DNA from 4 places in the Paracidovorax sp. genome. Region 1 is predicted to be linked to each of the others. Evidence: predicted binding sites of a transcription regulator. Region 1 holds the regulator's gene; each other region holds the start of a gene.
What was found. Region 1 encodes sigma-54, which starts transcription at its own class of promoters, with help from an activator protein. Its sites were predicted from a motif close to TGGCANGNAANCTGCTTT; they were not measured.
Positions count from the first base shown of each region.

Region 2: a site for sigma-54 is predicted at 2,675-2,692, ahead of AC3A84_RS14270 (circularly permuted type 2 ATP-grasp protein). Genes of this name have one in related genera too.
Region 3: a site for sigma-54 is predicted at 1,771-1,788, ahead of glnK (P-II family nitrogen regulator). Genes of this name have one in related genera too.
Region 4: a site for sigma-54 is predicted at 1,631-1,648, ahead of glnA (type I glutamate--ammonia ligase). Genes of this name have one in related genera too.

Region 1 is NZ_JBXYZY010000011.1:19,225-23,694, reverse strand. Features, by position in the region: gene AC3A84_RS05590 (methyl-accepting chemotaxis protein) at 1-859, shown strand, start outside; gene AC3A84_RS05585 (TspO/MBR family protein) at 1,078-1,593, shown strand; gene AC3A84_RS05580 (RNA polymerase factor sigma-54) at 1,594-3,168, opposite strand; gene lptB (LPS export ABC transporter ATP-binding protein) at 3,168-3,968, opposite strand; gene lptA (lipopolysaccharide transport periplasmic protein LptA) at 3,965-4,470, opposite strand, start outside.
Region 2 is NZ_JBXYZY010000034.1:282,495-286,964, forward strand. Features, by position in the region: gene AC3A84_RS14265 (alpha-E domain-containing protein) at 135-1,103, opposite strand; gene AC3A84_RS14270 (circularly permuted type 2 ATP-grasp protein) at 1,105-2,649, opposite strand; gene AC3A84_RS14275 (DNA internalization-related competence protein ComEC/Rec2) at 2,794-4,470, opposite strand, start outside.
Region 3 is NZ_JBXYZY010000029.1:176,517-180,986, reverse strand. Features, by position in the region: gene AC3A84_RS12025 (ammonium transporter) at 1-1,319, opposite strand, end outside; gene glnK (P-II family nitrogen regulator) at 1,369-1,707, opposite strand; gene AC3A84_RS12015 (YifB family Mg chelatase-like AAA ATPase) at 1,955-3,502, shown strand; gene AC3A84_RS12010 (SDR family NAD(P)-dependent oxidoreductase) at 3,838-4,470, opposite strand, start outside.
Region 4 is NZ_JBXYZY010000003.1:3,030-7,499, reverse strand. Features, by position in the region: gene glnA (type I glutamate--ammonia ligase) at 173-1,588, opposite strand; gene AC3A84_RS03830 (competence/damage-inducible protein A) at 1,749-2,570, opposite strand; gene AC3A84_RS03825 (EI24 domain-containing protein) at 2,567-3,475, opposite strand; gene AC3A84_RS03820 (sterol desaturase family protein) at 3,509-4,470, opposite strand, start outside.

The DNA of each region.
Region 1 (4,470 bases):
CGCCAGCGCCTTCAACCGCTTCGTGGACAAGATCGCTGCCGTGCTGATCCGCATCCGCGATTCATCCGAATCGGTGCGCGTGGCCACCAGCGAGATCGCCAGCGGCAATCATGACCTGTCCGCCCGCACGGAGCAGCAGGCCAGCTCGCTGGAGGAAACCGCAGCGGCCATGGAGCAGCTGACGGCCACCGTCAAGCAGAACGCCGACAACGCGCGCCAGGCGCGGCAGCTGGCCGACCAGGCCTCGGAGGTCGCCGTGCACGGGGGCGGCGTAGTAGGCCAGGTGGTGACGACGATGGGAGGTATCGAGGCATCGGCCCGCAAGATCGTGGACATCATCGGCGTGATCGACGGCATCGCCTTCCAGACCAACATCCTCGCGCTGAACGCCGCTGTCGAGGCCGCCCGTGCGGGCGAGCAGGGCCGGGGCTTCGCCGTCGTCGCCAGCGAGGTCCGTACCCTGGCCCAACGCAGCGCCACCGCGGCCAAGGAGATCAAGCTCCTCATCGACGGCTCGGTCGCCCAGGTCAACGCGGGCAGCCGGCTGGTGCAGGATGCTGGAAGCACCATGGACCAGGTGGTGGACAGCGTTCGCCGCGTGACCGCCATCGTGGCGGAGATCAGCGCCGCCACCCAGGAGCAGAGCACGGGCATCTCTGAGGTCGGCAGCGCCGTGAGCCAGATGGACCAGGCCACGCAGCAGAACGCCGCGCTCGTGGAAGAGGCGACCGCCGCCGCGCAGTCGCTGCAGCAGCAGGCGGCGCAGCTGGCCGATGCCGTGGCGGGCTTCAAGCTGGCGGCGGGAGGCGACGCCGCGCTGCCGGCGCTGCCGGCGCTGCCGGCGCTGCCGCGGCACTGAGCCCCGTGACCGCACTGAGCGGTCAGCGCATGCGCCGGGCCTCGCATGAGGCACTTTTCGGGCTGCAGCGCTTGTTCTGCCAGCGCAATGTGCTATTCAATCAATAGCAAACTGAACCATGGAAAAGGCCGGTACGCCGCCCGATCCGCGTGCGGTCTTACAGACACTGGCGCATGAAGGGCCGCACCGGCAGCATCCGCCACCCCCACAGTGCAGCCATGTCATTTCACGCAGCCCCCCGCCCCCGCTTCACCGCCCACACCTGGCTGGCCCTGGCCGGCTGGCTGGCGCTGACCTTCGCCACGGCCGCCATCGGCGGCGTAGCCTCGGTGCAGGCTCCGGCCTTCTACGCGCAACTCACGCAGCCTTCGTGGTCGCCGCCGCCCGGTGTCTTCGGTCCGGTCTGGACGGTGCTCTACGCGGTGATGGCCATCGCCGCCTGGCTGGTGTGGCGTGAGCCCGCCAGCGGCGCGCGCCGCCGGACGCTGACGCTCTTTTGCTTGCAGCTGGTGCTCAACGGTCTCTGGAGCTGGCTGTTCTTCGCCTGGCATCTGGGCGCCTGGGCGCTGGCTGACATCGCCCTCTTGTGGCTGACGGTGGCCGCCACGCTGACGGGCTTCTGGCGCATCAAGCCGCTGGCGGGTGCGCTGCTGGTGCCCTATCTGGCCTGGATCAGCTTCGCCGCGGCGCTCAACGTCACGCTCTGGCGCATGAACCCGCAGCTGCTGGGCTGATCACAGCGCCTTGCGCAGGTTGGCCGGGGCGATGCGCAGCGCCTCGCGGTACTTGGCCACCGTGCGGCGGGCGCATTCGATGCCCTGCTCCTTGAGCATTTCCGCGATCTGGCTGTCCGACAGCGGCTTGGCCGGACTCTCGGCCGAAACGAACTGCTTGATGAGCGCCCGCACGGCCGTGCTGGAGGCATTGCCGCCGGTTTCGGTGCCCAGGCCCGAACCGAAGAAGTACTTCAGCTCGTAGGTGCCCTGGGGCGTGGCCATGTACTTGGCCGTGGTCACGCGGCTGATGGTCGATTCGTGCAGGCCGAGTTCGTCTGCGATGTCGCGCAGCACCAGCGGCCGCATGGCCAGCTCGCCATGCACGAAGAAGTTGCGCTGGCGGTCCACGATGGCGCGCGACACGCGCAGGATGGTATCGAAGCGCTGCTGGATGTTCTTGATGAACCAGCGCGCCTCCTGCAGCCGCTGCTGCATGGCCTGGTGGCCCTCGCCGCCCCGGTTGCCGCGCAGCGCGCCGGCATAGACGTCGTGCACGCGCAGGCGCGGCATCACGTCGGGGTTGAGCTGCACGCTGAAGTTCTGCTGCGCGCCGCGCCCGGTCTTCTTGACGATGACGTCGGGCACGATGATGTTGCGCTCCACCTCGACGAAGCGCCGGCCCGGCCGGGGCTCCAGCCGTGCGATCAGCGCCATGGCGGCGCGGGTGCGCTCTTCGCTGCCGCCGCCGCACAGCGGCGTGAGGCGGCGCACGTCGCGCTTGGCCAGCATCTCCAGCGGCTGCTCGCAGATGCGCAGCGCGACCTGCAGCACGTCGGCATCGGCCTCGCGGGCTTCGGCCAGGGCGCGCAGCTGCAGCGTCAAACATTCGGCCAGGCCGCGCGCGCCCACGCCGGTGGGCTCCAGGCTCTGCAGCAGGCGCAGGGCGACGGTGAAGCGGTGGACCAGCTCTTCGAGCTGTTCAAGGTCGGCATCGCCGGCCAGGCTCCGGGCCAGCGATTCGAGCGACTCGTCGAGGTAGCCGTCGTCGTTGAGGGATTCGATCAAAAAGCGCAGCGCCGCCGTATCCAGCGGCGAGAGGCGCAGCGAAAGCGCCTGGCGGTGCAGGAAGGCGGTGAGCGATTCACCGCTGCGGGCCAGCTCGGTGGCATCGGCCTGGCCGTCTTCGTCGCCGGTGCGGTTGCGTGCCGGGGCGTCGCCGCCCCATTCGCTGTCGTCGGGCGAGAAGTCCACCGTGCCGTCGCCTTCCCAGTCGGGCGCTTCGGTGACGGCGTCGGGGCCTGCGGGCACGTCGGCATCGCCCCCGCCCTCGGCGGCCGTGGAAGTGGTGGTGCTGGCCGATGCGGCGCCGTAGGGCGACTCATCTTCCGTCACGGGCGTGTCGGCCTGGGGCAGGCCGAACTCTTCGCGCGGTGCGTCTTCGAGGTTGCGCTCCAGGAAGGGGTTGTCGTCGAGCATCTGCTCGACTTCCTGCGACAGTTCCAGCGTGGAGAGCTGCAGCAGCCGGATCGATTGCTGCAGCTGGGGGGTGAGCGCGAGGTGTTGGGAGACCCGCAGGGAAAGGCCAGGCTTCATCACATCCGGAAATGCTCGCCCAGGTACACGCGGCGCACCTCGGCGTTGTCCACGATGTCGGCGGGCGTGCCCTGCGCCAGCACGGTGCCGTCGCTGATGATGAAGGCGTGGTCGCAGATACCCAGCGTCTCACGCACGTTGTGGTCGGTGATGAGCACGCCGATGCCGCGCTCCTTCAGAAAGCCGATGATGCGCTGGATCTCGATCACGGCGATGGGGTCGATCCCGGCGAAGGGCTCGTCCAGCAGGATGAAGCGCGGCTGCGTGGCCAGCGCCCGGGCGATCTCGACGCGGCGGCGCTCGCCGCCCGAGAGGGCCAGCGCGGGCGAGGCGCGCAGGTGCTCCACGCGCAACTCCTGCAGCAGCGCCGTCAGCCGCTCCTCGATCTCCGCGCGGGAAAGCGGCTTGCCGTCTGCGTCCTTCTGCAGCTCCAGCACCGCCCGCACGTTCTCTTCCACGTTCAGCTTGCGGAAGATCGACGCTTCCTGGGGCAGGTACGACAGACCCAGGCGCGAGCGCCGGTGGATGGGCATGTTGGCGACCGACTGGCCGTCAATGACGATGTCGCCGCCGTCGCTGCGCACCAGCCCGACGATCATGTAGAACGACGTGGTCTTGCCCGCGCCGTTGGGTCCCAGCAGGCCGACGACTTCGCCCTTCTGCACGGTGAGCGACACGTCCTTGACCACCTTGCGGCTGCCGTAGGACTTCTGCAGGTGGCGTGCCTCCAGGCGGCTGCCCGGGGCCGCAGCGCTGGCGGCCGCGGACGTGGAAATGGGGGAGGAAAAGGATTCGCTCACTTGCTCGCGCCGCTCTTCATATCGGTACTGGGCCGCAGGGTGGGTGCGGGCGTGGCGGGCGCAGGCGTTGCCGCCGGCGCATCGGGAGCGGACTCCTTGGGCGCCAGCACCGCGCGCACGCGGCCGCCGGGGGTGCCCGAGGCGGTGCCCGCAGGCGCCGTGCGCTGGCCATCGACGGTCAGCACATCGGTCACGCTGTTGTAGAAGATGACCGCACCCGCCATCTCGTCGGAGAGCGCACCGCCGCGGTAGCGGCGCATTTCGGCGCGTCCGATGAGCTTGACCGTGTCGGCGCGGCCGTCGTATTCGATGGTCTGGGCCTCGCCTTCGACGAATTCATCGGGCGCGCCGGCCACGGTGTCGCGCTTCTGGCGGAAGAAAGCGCGCTTGCCGGGCTCGGCCGTCACCACTCCGTGCTGGAAGCCGTCCGGGTCCTGGCGGACATCGACCCGCGCGCCCCGCAGCACCATGGTGCCCTTGGTCAGCACGACCCGGCCGGTGA
Region 2 (4,470 bases), on a different contig from region 1:
CTCAGCCACTTTTTACTCCCAGCCCCCAATAAGACAAGCGCCTGCCGCCAGCTTTTTGAGCTGCGCGCCCGGCGCCCGGTGCATGGATGCGGTCGAGAGCGGCTGGGGGCGACGCAGCCAGGCCCCCGCCTTCGTCAGTGCGGCACCGGCACCAGGAAATCTCGGCTGATACCGGCTCCCAGTTCGTTGACCCGGTCCAGGAACTGCGTGAGGTATGCATGCAGCCCCGTGGCCAGGATCTCGTCGATGCGGCCGTAGCGCAGATCGGCCAACAGGCGGCCGGCCTTGCGCTGGGTCTCGCCCGAGTGCTCGTTGGAAAGCACGGCGAGGTTGTCCGCCACTTCGTTCACGCTGGCGTGCAGCGAACGCGGCATGTCGCGGCGCAGGATCAGCAGGTCGGCCACGCGCTCGGGCGTGATGACGTCGCGATAGGCCTTGCGATAGACCTCGAAGGCCGAGACGCTGCGCAGGATCGCGCTCCAGTGGTAGAAGTCGAACTCCGGCGTGGCCCGGCGCGGGTTTTGAACCGAGCCGTGGAAGTCGCTCTGCACCGCATGGAACTTCACGTCCAGCAGGCGTGCGGTATTGTCGGCCCGTTCCAGGAACGTGCCCAGCCGCAGGAAATGGAAGGCCTCGTCCTGCAGCATGGTGCCCAACACCACGCCGCGCGACAGGTGCGAGCGGTACTTCACCCATTCGAAGAACTGGCCCGGGTCGCGCTCGAACACGCCGCCGCCCAGCTGGCGGCTCAGCTCCAGCCAGGTCTGGTTCTGCGTCTCCCACACCTCGGTGGTGAGCGCGCCGCGCACCGCACGGGCGTTCTCGCGCGCCGCACGCAGGCACGACACGATGGACGAAGGATTGGTGCCGTCATGCACCATGAAATTCAGCACCCCGGCCGGCGTGACCTCGCCGTGCTTGGCGAGGTAGGCCGGCATCAATTCGCTGATGGAAAGAAGGCCCTGCCAGCCCTCTTCCGACACGGCGGCGGACTGGGGCAGGAGCGACGTCTCGTAGTTGACGTTCAGCATCCGGGCGGTGTTCTCTGCCCGCTCGGTGTAGCGGGACATCCAGAACAGATGATCGGCGGTACGGCTCAGCATCTCAGAGTCCTCCCAGGGGGGGCACCACGCTGCCCAGGGTCTGGGTCATGCCGCCCAGGGTTTGCGTAGGTGCGGGCCAGGGCACGGGTGGAGCGGCGTTGTCTTCGCCCAGCACCCAGGTGTCCTTGGTACCACCACCCTGCGACGAGTTGACGACGAGTGAGCCTTCCTTCAGCGCCACGCGCGTGAGGCCACCAGCGGCCATTTGCACCTTCTGGCCGGAGAGCACGAAGGGGCGCAGGTCGATGTGGCGCGGCGCGATGCCGGATTCGACGTAGGTGGGACAGCTGGAGAGCGACAGCGTGGGCTGCGCGATGTAGCCCGACGGATTGGCGAGCAGCGCGGCGCGGAACTCCTCGATTTCGGCCTTGGTTGCGGCCGGGCCGATCAACATGCCGTAGCCGCCTGCGCCGTGGACTTCCTTCACCACCAGTTCGTGCAAGTGATCCAGCACGTATTTCAGGTCGTCGGCCTTGCGGCACATCCAGGTGGGCACGTTGGCCAGGATGGGTTCTTCGCCCAGGTAGAAGCGGATCATCTCGGGCACATACGGATAGACCGACTTGTCGTCGGCGATGCCCGTACCCACCGCGTTGCAGATGGCGACGTTGCCCGCGCGGTAGGCGCTCATCAGGCCCGCACAGCCCAGCGTGGAGGTAGGGCGGAACACTTGCGGGTCGAGGAAGTCGTCGTCCACGCGGCGGTAGATCACGTCCACCCGCTGCAGGCCGCGCGTGGTGCGCATGTAGACGAAGTTGTCCTTGACCACCAGGTCCTGGCCTTCGACCAGTTCCACGCCCATCTGCTGGGCCAGGAACGCGTGCTCGAAGTAGGCGCTGTTGTACATGCCGGGCGTGAGCACCGCCACCGTCGGGTTGGCGGCGCCGGCCGGGGCGCTGGCGCGCAGCGTGTCGAGCAGCAGGTCGGGGTAATGCGCGACGGGGGCGACCTTGTGCAGCGAAAAGAGCTCGGGGAAGAGCCGCATCATCATCTTGCGGTTCTCGAGCATGTACGACACGCCCGAGGGCACCCGCAGGTTGTCTTCGAGCACGTAATACACGCCCTCGCCGCTGGCGTCGGGCGCCCGCACGATGTCAATGCCGGCGATGTGTGCGTAGAGATCGCGAGGTACATCGACGTCCACCATCTCGGGCCGGAACTGTGCGTTGCGCAGGATCAGGTCGGAGGGCACGATGCCGGCGCGGATGATGTCCTGGCCGTGATAGACGTCGTGGATGAAACGGTTGAGTGCGGTCACGCGCTGCACCAGGCCCTGCTGCATGCGGGACCACTCGTGCGAGGGGATGATGCGCGGGATCAGATCGAACGGGATCAACCGCTCGGTACCCGCGCCGTCCTCGTCCTTGGCGCCATACACCGCGAAAGTGATGCCGACACGGCGGAAGATCATCTCCGCCTCCGCGCGGCGCGCTTGCATCGCTTCTTCTGACTGCTTACCCAACCACTGCCCGTAGCGCTTGTAATGGTCTCGAACGTCGCTGCCCTGAAACGGCAGCGACGCATACATCTCGTCGAACTTCTGCATAAAAGCGGTGCCTCCTGGACTCAGCATAGCAAGTTGCGGGCCGACACTTGGGAACATCGGCGCCAGATTTGATACAGCACGCTGTAGGAGAGCAGGCCGACCGACGGCCGCGCGATCAACGCACGCTTCGAGATCGCTGGTGAGTCAGGGGACCTCGTCGGCCGCGATCGCCGCATGCTGCCAATAGCGCCGCTGCGCTGCGCGCTCGCAGCGCACGCGCTCCGGTGCTTCGGACGTCCAGCCGATGGCCCCGCAGCGGTCTGATCGCACGAAGTCGATGCCACGCTCGAGGTAGCGCCGTGCCACGTCGGGCGCAGGGTGGCCGAATCGATTGCGGTAACCGGCCTGCACCAGCGCAGTGCGGGGCGCCACGGCCTCCAGAAAGGCCGTGCTGGACGACGTGCGGCTGCCGTGATGCGGCACCAGCAGCAGGTCGGCATGCAGCGGCGCGCCGCGCGCGATGAGTGCGGTTTCCTGCGCGCGTTCGATGTCGCCCACCAACAAGGCCGCAGTGCCCGCCGTGGCCTCGATGCGCAAGGCGCAGCTGTGGCTATTGGGCTTGCCCGCAGCCAGGTCGGCGCCGGGGGGAGGATGCAGCACGGAAAAACGCACGCCATCCCATTCCCATCCATCGCCCGCCCGGCAGGGCGCGACGGGCCGCAGCTGCTGCAGCGGATGGCCCGGCTCGATGGAGCCGAGCACGTCCGCTGCGGGCTGCTGGGCCAGCACGGCCGCCGCGCCGCCCGTGTGATCCACATCGCGGTGGCTCAGCACCACGCGGTCCAGCCGCTCGCCGGTGGCACGCAGCAAGGGCACCAGCACGCGGTCGCCGGCATCGCTGTCCTGATGGTAGCGCGGACCGGCGTCGTAGAGCAGCGCATGGCGCGCGGTGCGCACCACCACCGCCTGGCCCTGGCCCACGTCGGCGGCCAGCAGCTCGAACTGGCCTGGCGCCGGGCGCGGCGGATGCCACCAGAGCGCTGGCAGCAAAAGCGGCAGGCCCAAGAGGCGCGCCGGCACGGGCAGGCGCAGGGCCAGCAGCGTGCCCCCGGCCACAGCCGCAATGCCCGCCCAGAGCGGAGCCACCGCCAGCGACAGCTGGGCCCAGGGCCAGCCCGCCAGCCACTGCAGCGCAGCCGACAGGGGCTGCACGCTCCACGCCGCGGCATCCCAGAGCGGCGGCCACAGCACGCCGCCCAGGGCCAACGGCGTGACGACCAGCGTAGTCCACGGAATGGCCACCAGATTGGCCAGCAGCCCGACCAGCGACACCTGTCCGAACAGCAGCAGACTGAGCGGCGTGAGGGCGAGCGTGACCACCCATTGCTCCCGCAGCATCGAGCAAAACCGCCCTGCAGCGCCCTTTCCACCCGCGCCTTGCGCTATCGGATTGCTAGCAAAGAGCACGGCGACCGCGATGAAGCTCAGCCAGAAGCCCGCCTGCAGCAGCGCCCAGGGGTCGGCCAGCAGCACCGCCGCGCAGGCCAGCAGCCACACCTGCGGCCATGGCCAGCGCCGGCCCGAAAGCTGCAGCAGCGCCACCACAGCCAGCATGCAGATGGTGCGCTGCGCCGGCACACCCCAGCCGCTGAAGAGTGCATAGCCCGCCGCCAGCCACACGCCGCAGACCAATGCCGCCCGTGGAGCGGGCAAGGCAAGGCAGAGCCGCCGCGACCGGCGCCAGGCCGCGCCCACCGCATGCGCGGCCAGCCACGCGAACAAGGTGATGTGGAGCCCCGAGATGCTCATCAGGTGCGCCACGCCGGTGGCGCGAAACACGTCCCAGTCGGCACGGTCGATGGCGCGCTGGTCCCCTGTCAC
Region 3 (4,470 bases), on a different contig from region 1:
GACCACACGATGGTGAACAGCACGCTCTTGACCTGCACCCACACTTGAGCACCCATGCTGAACGTGTCGGGCGTCAGGCCGCCCGTGCCGCCCAGGCTTTGCGATGCAAACACGCCGGTCAGGATGGCACCGAGGATGCCGCCCGTACCGTGCACGCCGAACACGTCGAACGCGTCATCGGCACCCAGCATGCGCTTGAGGCCACCCACGCCCCACAGGCAGACCACGCCCGCCAGCAGACCCATCACGATCGAGCCCATGGGGCCCACGAAGCCGGCAGCGGGCGTTACGGCCACGAGGCCGGCCACGGCGCCGGAGGCAGCGCCCAGCATGGAGGCCTTGCCCTTGGAGAGGGCTTCGGCACCGATCCAGGACAGCGTGGCGGCAGCGGTGGCCAGCACGGTGTTCACGAAGGCCAGGCCGGCGTTGGCGTTGGCGGCGCCGGCGGAGCCGGCGTTGAAGCCGAACCAGCCCACCCACAGCAGCGAGGCGCCCACCATCGTCAGCGTCAGCGAGTGGGGCGTGAAGGCTTCCTTGCCGAAGCCCAGGCGCTTGCCCACCATGTAGGCACCCACCAGACCGGCGATACCGGCATTGATGTGCACCACGGTGCCGCCGGCGAAGTCCAGCGCGCCGTCGGCGCCCAGCAGGCCGCCGCCCCACACGATGTGGGCCATGGGCACGTAGCTGAAGGTGAACCATAGCACCGAGAAGATCAGCACGGCGGCGAACTTGATGCGCTCGGCGAACGAACCCACGATCAGCGCCACGGTGATGGCGGCGAAGGTGCCCTGGAACGCGAAGAACACGTATTCAGGGATCGTCGTCAGGGCGCCGAAGGTTTCCTGGGTCACGCCCTTGAGGAACAGCTTGTCGAAGCCACCGAAGAACTTGCCCTCGCCGGAGAACGCCAGGCTGTAGCCGTAGATGGCCCAGAGCAGCGACACCAGCGAGAAGATCACGAAGACCTGCATCAGCACCGACAGCATGTTCTTGGAACGACCCAGGCCGCCGTAGAACAGGGCCAGGCCGGGAATGGTCATCAGGATGACCAGCAGCGTGGAGGTCAGCATCCAGGCGGTGTCGCCAGAGTCCACCTTGGGAGCGGGGGCGGCAGCCGGGGCAGCGGCAGCGGGTGCTGCATCGGCCTTGGCGGCTGGCTCGGCAGCAGCGGCAGGCGCCGGCGCGGCAGCGGATGCGGCTTCGGCGGGCGCCGTCACGGCGGCGGGTTCAGAGGCGGCAGGCGCCTGGGCCAGCACGGCGGTGCCGGCGGTCATCAGGCTCAAGCCCAGAAGGCAGGAAGCAAGCAGTTTTTTCATGGCAGTACTCGGGATGTGTATCGGGGTACGGGGCGTGTGCGGCCGGCTTTTAGAGGGCTTCCTTGCCGGTTTCGCCGGTGCGGATGCGCACCACCTGCTCCAGGTGGCCCACGAAGATCTTGCCGTCGCCGATCTTGCCGGTGCGCGCTGCACCTTCGATCGCTTCGATGACACGCTCGACCAGCTCGTCCGCGACGGCGGCTTCGATCTTGACCTTGGGCAGGAAGTCCACCACGTACTCGGCGCCGCGGTACAGCTCCGTATGGCCCTTCTGGCGACCGAAGCCCTTGACTTCGGTCACGGTGATGCCTTGCACACCGATGTCCGAGAGGGCTTCGCGCACCTCGTCGAGCTTGAAGGGTTTGATGATGGCTGTCACCATTTTCATTTGCGTTTCCTCCGGGTCGGGCGCAGTGCGCCTGCTGTGAGTGGGTATCAGGATAAGGGCCTCAAAGCATGGAACGTGCCATCGCACTCGGGTGCGGCCGTGTTGGTGGGCCGTGCTTACAGTCACGGCCTGTACCGCTGCGTTACCCTTTACGCACGCCGTAACGTAATGCACTCGAGTGGTGCAAACCAGAAAGCCACGCATAGGGATGCGTTCCTGATGCACCTGTATGGGGAGAGGGGTCGATATGAGTCTTGCTTTGGTGCAAAGCCGTGCGCTGCTGGGGCTGCAGGCGCCTTCGGTCACCGTCGAAGTGCATCTGGCCAACGGCTTGCCCAGTTTCACGCTGGTCGGCCTGGCCGAGGTGGAGGTCAAGGAGGCGCGCGAGCGCGTGCGCTCGGCCCTGCAGAACGCGGGGCTGGAGTTCCCGGCCAACAAGAAGATCACCGTCAACCTGGCGCCCGCCGATCTGCCCAAGGACTCCGGGCGGTTCGACCTGCCGATCGCCTTGGGCATTCTCGCGGCCAGCGGTCAGATCGACGGGGCGCGGCTGGCCGGGCACGAGTTCGCGGGCGAGCTATCGCTCTCGGGCGAACTGCGCGCCGTGCGCGGGGCCCTGGCCACCAGCCTGGCGCTGCGCACGCTGGGCGAGGCCCCGCGCATGGTGCTGCCGCCCGGCAGCGCCGAAGAGGCCGCACTGGTGCCGGACACCGAGGTCTATCGCGCCCGCCATTTGCTGGACGTGGTGCGGCACTTCCTGCCCGCAGGGCAGGGCGCCGCGGAGCCTGACGATGAAGGCGAGGGCGGCTGGGCCCGTGTGCTGCCCGTCCCGCCGCCCGTGCGGGCGCCCGAAGCCGACCTGGCCGACGTCAAGGGCCAGGCCGCCGCCCGCCGGGCGCTGGAGATCGCCGCCGCCGGCGGCCACGGCCTCTTGCTGGTGGGGCCGCCCGGCTCGGGCAAGTCCATGCTGGCACACCGCTTCGCCTCGCTGCTGCCGGCCATGACGGTGCAGGAGGCGCTGGAGAGCGCGGCCGTGGCCAGCCTGGCCGGCCGCTTCGATGCCAGCCGCTGGATGCAGCGAACCACGGCCCATCCGCACCACACCTGCAGCGCGATCGCCCTGGTGGGCGGGGGCTCGCCCCCGCGCCCTGGAGAGATTTCATTGGCCCACGAAGGCGTGCTTTTCCTGGACGAATTCCCCGAATTCGCCCGCACCGCGCTGGAGGCCCTGCGCGAGCCGCTGGAGACCGGGCGCATCACCATCGCGCGCGCGGCGCGGCGGGTGGACTTTCCGGCGCGGTTCCAGCTCGTCGCGGCGATGAACCCTTGCCCCTGCGGCTTCCAGGGCTCGTCCCAGCGGGCCTGCCGGTGCACACCCGACCAGGTGGCGCGCTACCAGGGCAAGCTCAGCGGGCCGCTGCTGGACCGCATCGACCTGCATGTGGAGGTGCCCGCCCTGCCCACCGACGAACTGCTGGCTGCGCTGCCCGGCGAATCCACCGCCACCGTGCGCGAACGCGTGGTGGCCGCGCGGGAGCGCGCCATGGCGCGGCAGGGCTGCACCAACCAGGCGCTGCAGGGCCGCCAGATCGACGAGCACCTGGTGCTGCAGGACGCGGCCACCCAGTTCCTGCGCACGGCTGCCACGCGGCTGGCGTGGTCTGCGCGCAGCACGCACCGGGCGCTGAAGGTGGCACGCACCATCGCCGACCTGGCGGGCGCCGCGCAGATCGAGCCCGCTCACGTGGCGGAGGCGGTGCAGTACCGCCGGGTGCTGCGCAGCCTGCCGCATTGACAACGTCTGCCACGCCATGGCCTACGGGCCGGCGCGTCGCCCTCGTTCTGAAACCATGCCGCCATGGGGCAGATCACCGCGCGCGGCGTGCCCGCAGCGCCGTGACGCGGAGCCGCCGGCCGTGGAACGGCGGGGCGCTCTTGCGATCTGCCGGGCGGCCCGATGACCACCCCGGCCCCGTCAGGGCTTCGGGCTGCTATTTTATTGATAGCTATATGTGCTTATGCGATAAGCGCTAGAGCCTCAAAAGGCCTGAGGTCGGTCGACTTTGCCGGGTGGTTGTCCCTGCGCCGGGGGGGAGTGCGCAGGGTGTGACGCGGTCGGGGCGTCGCCCCTCAGACGAACATGCCACCCGATGCCTCGATGCGCTGCGCATTCACCCAGCCGGTGCCGGGCTGCAGCAGCGCCGCGATCACGCCGCCGATGTCATCCGGCAGGCCTGCGCGGCCCAGCGCCGTGTGTCCGGCGATGAAGGCGTTGAGCTGCGCGTTGTCGCGCACGGCGCCGCCGCCGAAGTCCGTTTCGATCGCGCCTGGCGCCACCACGTTCACCGCGATGCCGCGCACGCCCAGCTCCTTGGCCAGGTAGCGCGTCAGCACCTCCACCCCGCCCTTCATCGTTGCGTAGGCCGCGTAGCCCGGCAGCGCGAAGCGCGCCAGGCCCGAGGACACGTTCAGGATGCGTCCGCCGTCGTTCATCAGCGGCAGGAGCTTTTGCGTCAGGAAGAACACCCCCTTGAGGTGGATGTTGACCATGTCGTCGAACTGTTCCTCGGTCGTTTCCATGAAGGAGGTATGCACGCCCACCCCCGCGTTGTTCACCAGGTAGTCGAAGCGTTCGCGCTGCCAATGCTGGGCGAGCGCGCCGCGCACCTGGTCTGTAAAGGCAGCAAAGCTGCGGTGGTGCGCCACGTCCAGCGGCAGCGCCACGGCGCGGCGGCCCAGGGCCTCGATCTCCGAGACCACGGC
Region 4 (4,470 bases), on a different contig from region 1:
CCGCATTCAGGGGCGGTGAAGCCCCATCCCCCAGTGGACGGTGCACTTCTCAGGCACAAACGCCCCAGGCAAGTTCCGGACGGGCATGAAAAAAGGCGGCTCGCGCCGCCTTTTCGGACCACTGCCTTGTGCAGACAGGCGCTGCAGCCCCGAGGCCGCCGCGCCCGGCCCATCACAGGGAGTAGTACATGTCGTATTCGACAGGGTGAGGAGCCATGCGGAAGCGCGTGACTTCGCCCATCTTCAGCTCGATGTAGGCATCCAGCATGGAGTCGGTGAACACGCCACCCTTGGTCAGGAAGCTGCGGTCCTTGTCCAGGTATTCCAGCGCCTGGTCCAGGCTGTGGCACACGGTGGGCACCAGCTTGTCTTCTTCGGGCGGCAGGTGGTAGAGGTCCTTCGTGGCGGCTTCGCCCGGATGGATCTTGTTTTCCACGCCGTCCAGGCCAGCCATCATCAGGGCAGAGAAGGCCAGGTAGGGGTTGGCGGAAGGATCGGGGAAGCGCGCTTCGATACGGCGGCCTTTCGGGTTGGCGACGTAAGGAATACGGATCGAGGCGGAACGGTTGCGGGCCGAGTAGGCCAGCTTCACCGGAGCTTCAAAGCCGGGCACCAGGCGCTTGTAGCTGTTCGTGCCAGGGTTGGTGATGGCATTCAGGGCACGGGCGTGCTTGATGATGCCGCCGATGTAGTACAGGGCGAAGTCGGACAGGCCTGCATAGCCGTCGCCGGCGAACAGGTTCTTGCCGTCCTTCCAGATGGACTGGTGCACGTGCATGCCGGAGCCGTTGTCGCCCGCGTAGGGCTTGGGCATGAAGGTTGCCGTCTTGCCGTAGGCGTTGGCCACGTTCCACACCACGTACTTCAGGACCTGGGTCCAGTCGGCGCGCTCGACCAGCGTGCTGAACTTGGTGCCGATTTCGTTCTGGCCTGCGCCCGCCACTTCGTGGTGGAACACTTCGACCGGGATGCCCAGGGATTCGAGGATCAGGGACATCTCAGCGCGCATGTCTTGCGTGCTGTCGACCGGGGGCACGGGGAAGTAGCCGCCCTTGACGGTGGGACGGTGGCCGCGGTTGCCGCCTTCGAGCTTGGCGCCCGAGTTCCAAGGAGCTTCGTACTCTTCGATCTCGAACATGACCTTGCCGGGCTCGTTGCTCCAGCGCACGCCGTCGAAGATGAAGAATTCGGGTTCCGGACCGAAGTAGGCCGTGTCGCCCAGGCCGGAAGCCTTCAAGTAGGCTTCTGCGCGCTTGGCGATGGAGCGGGGATCGCGGTCATAGGCCTTGCCGTCGCCCGGCTCGATCACGTCGCACTGGAGGAACAGCGTGGTTTCTTCGAAGAAGGGGTCGATGTTGGCCGTGTTCGGGTCGGGCATGAGCTGCATGTCCGACGCTTCAATGCCCTTCCAGCCTGCCACCGACGAGCCGTCGAAGGCGTGGCCCGACGAGAACTTGTCTTCGTCGAAGTGGGACACCGGCACGGTCACGTGCTGTTCCTTGCCACGGGTATCGGTGAAGCGGAAGTCAACGAACTTGACTTCGTTCTCCTTCACCATCTTCATCACGTCTGCAACGGTCTTGGCCATCAGGATCTCCAGGATTAAGCGCTTGTTAAAAACGTCGAAAGAAAAGCAGGTTGCATGCCAACGGCAGGCCTCCATGCACTAAGGCAGAGCACGGCGAGCGTTCTCACCGCACCTGCAGAAACACCCCAAAACAGTGCACCACACGCCACAACGCTGACCGTCAGGTATTGCGCACCACCTCGGGGCCCATGCTTGCACCAATATCGTGCAACGCCCTTTGCAAAGCGATCCACGCCGTCGGAACGAGCACAGTGGGCCCTTTCACCCCGAGCTCGATGTGGCGGCCATGCTCGGGATGGTCCACGCTCGGCAGACTGAAAACGCGCACCGGTGCATGGTCCCGCTCGATGCGCTCCATGAGCGGCGTCAGCGTGGCTTCCATTGAACCGTACACCACCACGGAGTGTTCTGTCTGCGGCTGCCGGTTGAAACAGTGCGCATAGTGGGTGTCGAGCACCCACTCGATCATCGGCCAGGCCATGACGGGAAAGCCCGGCACGAAATGCACATGGGAGCCCCCTTTGCCTGCGCAGGAAAAGCCCGGGATCTTGTTGTACGGATTGGGGATGATGGCAGAGCCTTCGGGAAATACCCCCATATTCAGCCGGTGGACGTTGTCCGCACGGTCGGGTTCGTAGGGCACCCCCTGTTCGCGGGCCGCGTCCTGCATACGCTCCTCGATCAGCGCCTTGGCCTGCGGATGCAGTGCCAACGGGAGGCCAAGGGCCCGGCCTGCGCATTGCCGCGTGTGATCGTCCGGAGTGGCGCCGATGCCGCCGCAGGAGAACACCACGTCGGCCGAGGCAAAGGCGCGCTGGAGCGTGGCGGTGATGCGGTCGGGATCGTCGCCCACATAGTCGGCATAGGCAAGGCCCAGACCGCGCGCGGCCAGCAGTTCGATGACCTTGGGCATGTGCTTGTCCGCACGCTTGCCCGAGAGAATTTCATCGCCCACGATGATGAGGCCGAAGGAAGGGATCATGGCTGAGTCGCAAAAGGTGTGTTGGAAGGGCTGGGCGGCGCTGGCAACGCAGCCGAGGGAGTGGCCGAAGACGCGGCGTCGGCCACGGGCGCGGCAGCCGGCGGCTCACCCCGCTCGCGCCGCAGACGCTCCAGCGCGGACAGGGCGTAATGCGTGAACCATAGCGAGGAAAACGCGAACACCAAGGTGTAGATCCAAACGGCGACAGGCACCAGCACGAAGAAAGCCGCGGCAAACACCACACCTGACGCCCAGACGATCCCTGGTGCAGCGCCCAGATAGCCGCACACGACGCCCATGGTCAGCAAGGACACGTGGTGCCGCTTCAGCAGCAGCACACGCTCTTCCTTGCTGGCATGGTCAGCAAGTGCATCGAAGCTCATCACACGGTAGGTCAGCCATCCCCAGATGAGCGGGGGGAGCACCAGCACCAGTGGGGGAACCAGCCAAAGCGGCATGGATACCACCATGGCCAGCAGGGCGGCCGCCGTGGAGCCCAGCGACCAGACCAGACTGCTCACCAAAGAACTTCCGCGCTTGCGCACCAGCGTCGGAAAGCGTCGTGCTGCAACAAGGCGCACCAGAGCGGGCGTCATCATCAGTGCCACAGCCAGCACCGCGACCAGCACGATGACCGGGGTGGCAGCCACGATCACCAGCAGGGGTGCCAACACGGAAGGCGCATCGGCGATGCCGAACTGCCGCAGCCATCCCCAGAGCAAGCCGAGCCAGCCAGAGGTCTGCAGCGACTCCTGCACGGCTGCCACCGAAGACGACCACCACAAGGCGCCCGCGCCCCAGGCCAGCAGAGCGATCAGCAGCAGGGGCAGCAGCGACAGCGCGATGACTCGCGGACGCAGACAGTAGGCCGCGGCCCGCCAGAATGAATCGATCAACAGTCCCATGGCCCCAAGCATAGCGCCAGCGCATGTCCGCGCTCAGGCGCGCCCCCGCAAACGCTGGAGCCCACGCCACTGCTGCATCCAGAAGCCGCGGCCGTAGTCGCGCACCCGGCCGTCAGGGCCAGGCTCCACCTGATCGCGCACGCCAGTGGCCTCATAGCGCAATTCGAAGTTGGCGGTGCGGAACAGCATGTCCCACCATGGCAGCAACACGCCGAAGTTGTGGCCGCCCAGCACAGGCTTGTGGACGCTTGGGGCGGGCTGCGATTCATGGCCGATGCCGATGGCGTGGTGCAGCCGGTGGAAGCGGGGACTCACCCAGAGCCGTTCGCCGAAGCGGCCGAACCACATACGGATGTTTGCGTGCTGAAAATTCTCGCTCAACTGGGTAATCGCAACGATGACCACAAACTGCCCTGGGGCCACACCGATGAGCTGCGCGACATTGACCACGATGAAGGAGTGCAGCAGATCGTCGAGCAGGTGGTTACGGTTGTCGGTCCACATGGTCATCTGGCGCTGCGAATGGTGCAGCGAATGCAGCTTCCACCACCATTCAAAGTGATGCTGGCCACGGTGGATCCAGTACTCGAGCGCATCGAACACCACCAGATAGATCAGCAGGCTGACGACGGGCAAATCGGTCACGCCGGGCCAGAGATTGTCCAGGTGCCAAGTGCTGACGCCATGCATGCGCAGCGTGCCCCACAACGCGTCCCAGAGCGGCGTAAAGGCAAAGAACAGCCCCAGGCGGAAGAGCCCCAGCCGGTGGATGAGCGTATAGATCACGTCAACACGGATGGCCGCGCGATCCGTCACGGGCTCCACGGGTCGCCAGCGCTGCAACGGCGCGATCAGCGCCAGCATGACCACCAGCTGCAACAGGCCGACCAGCAACCACCCCGTGGCGTCGTAGCCGTCCTCCAGCAAGTTGGCCATACCGAAAGAGAACATCAACGGCTGAACGACGGCCTCGAAGAGCCATTGCTGCGCCAGAT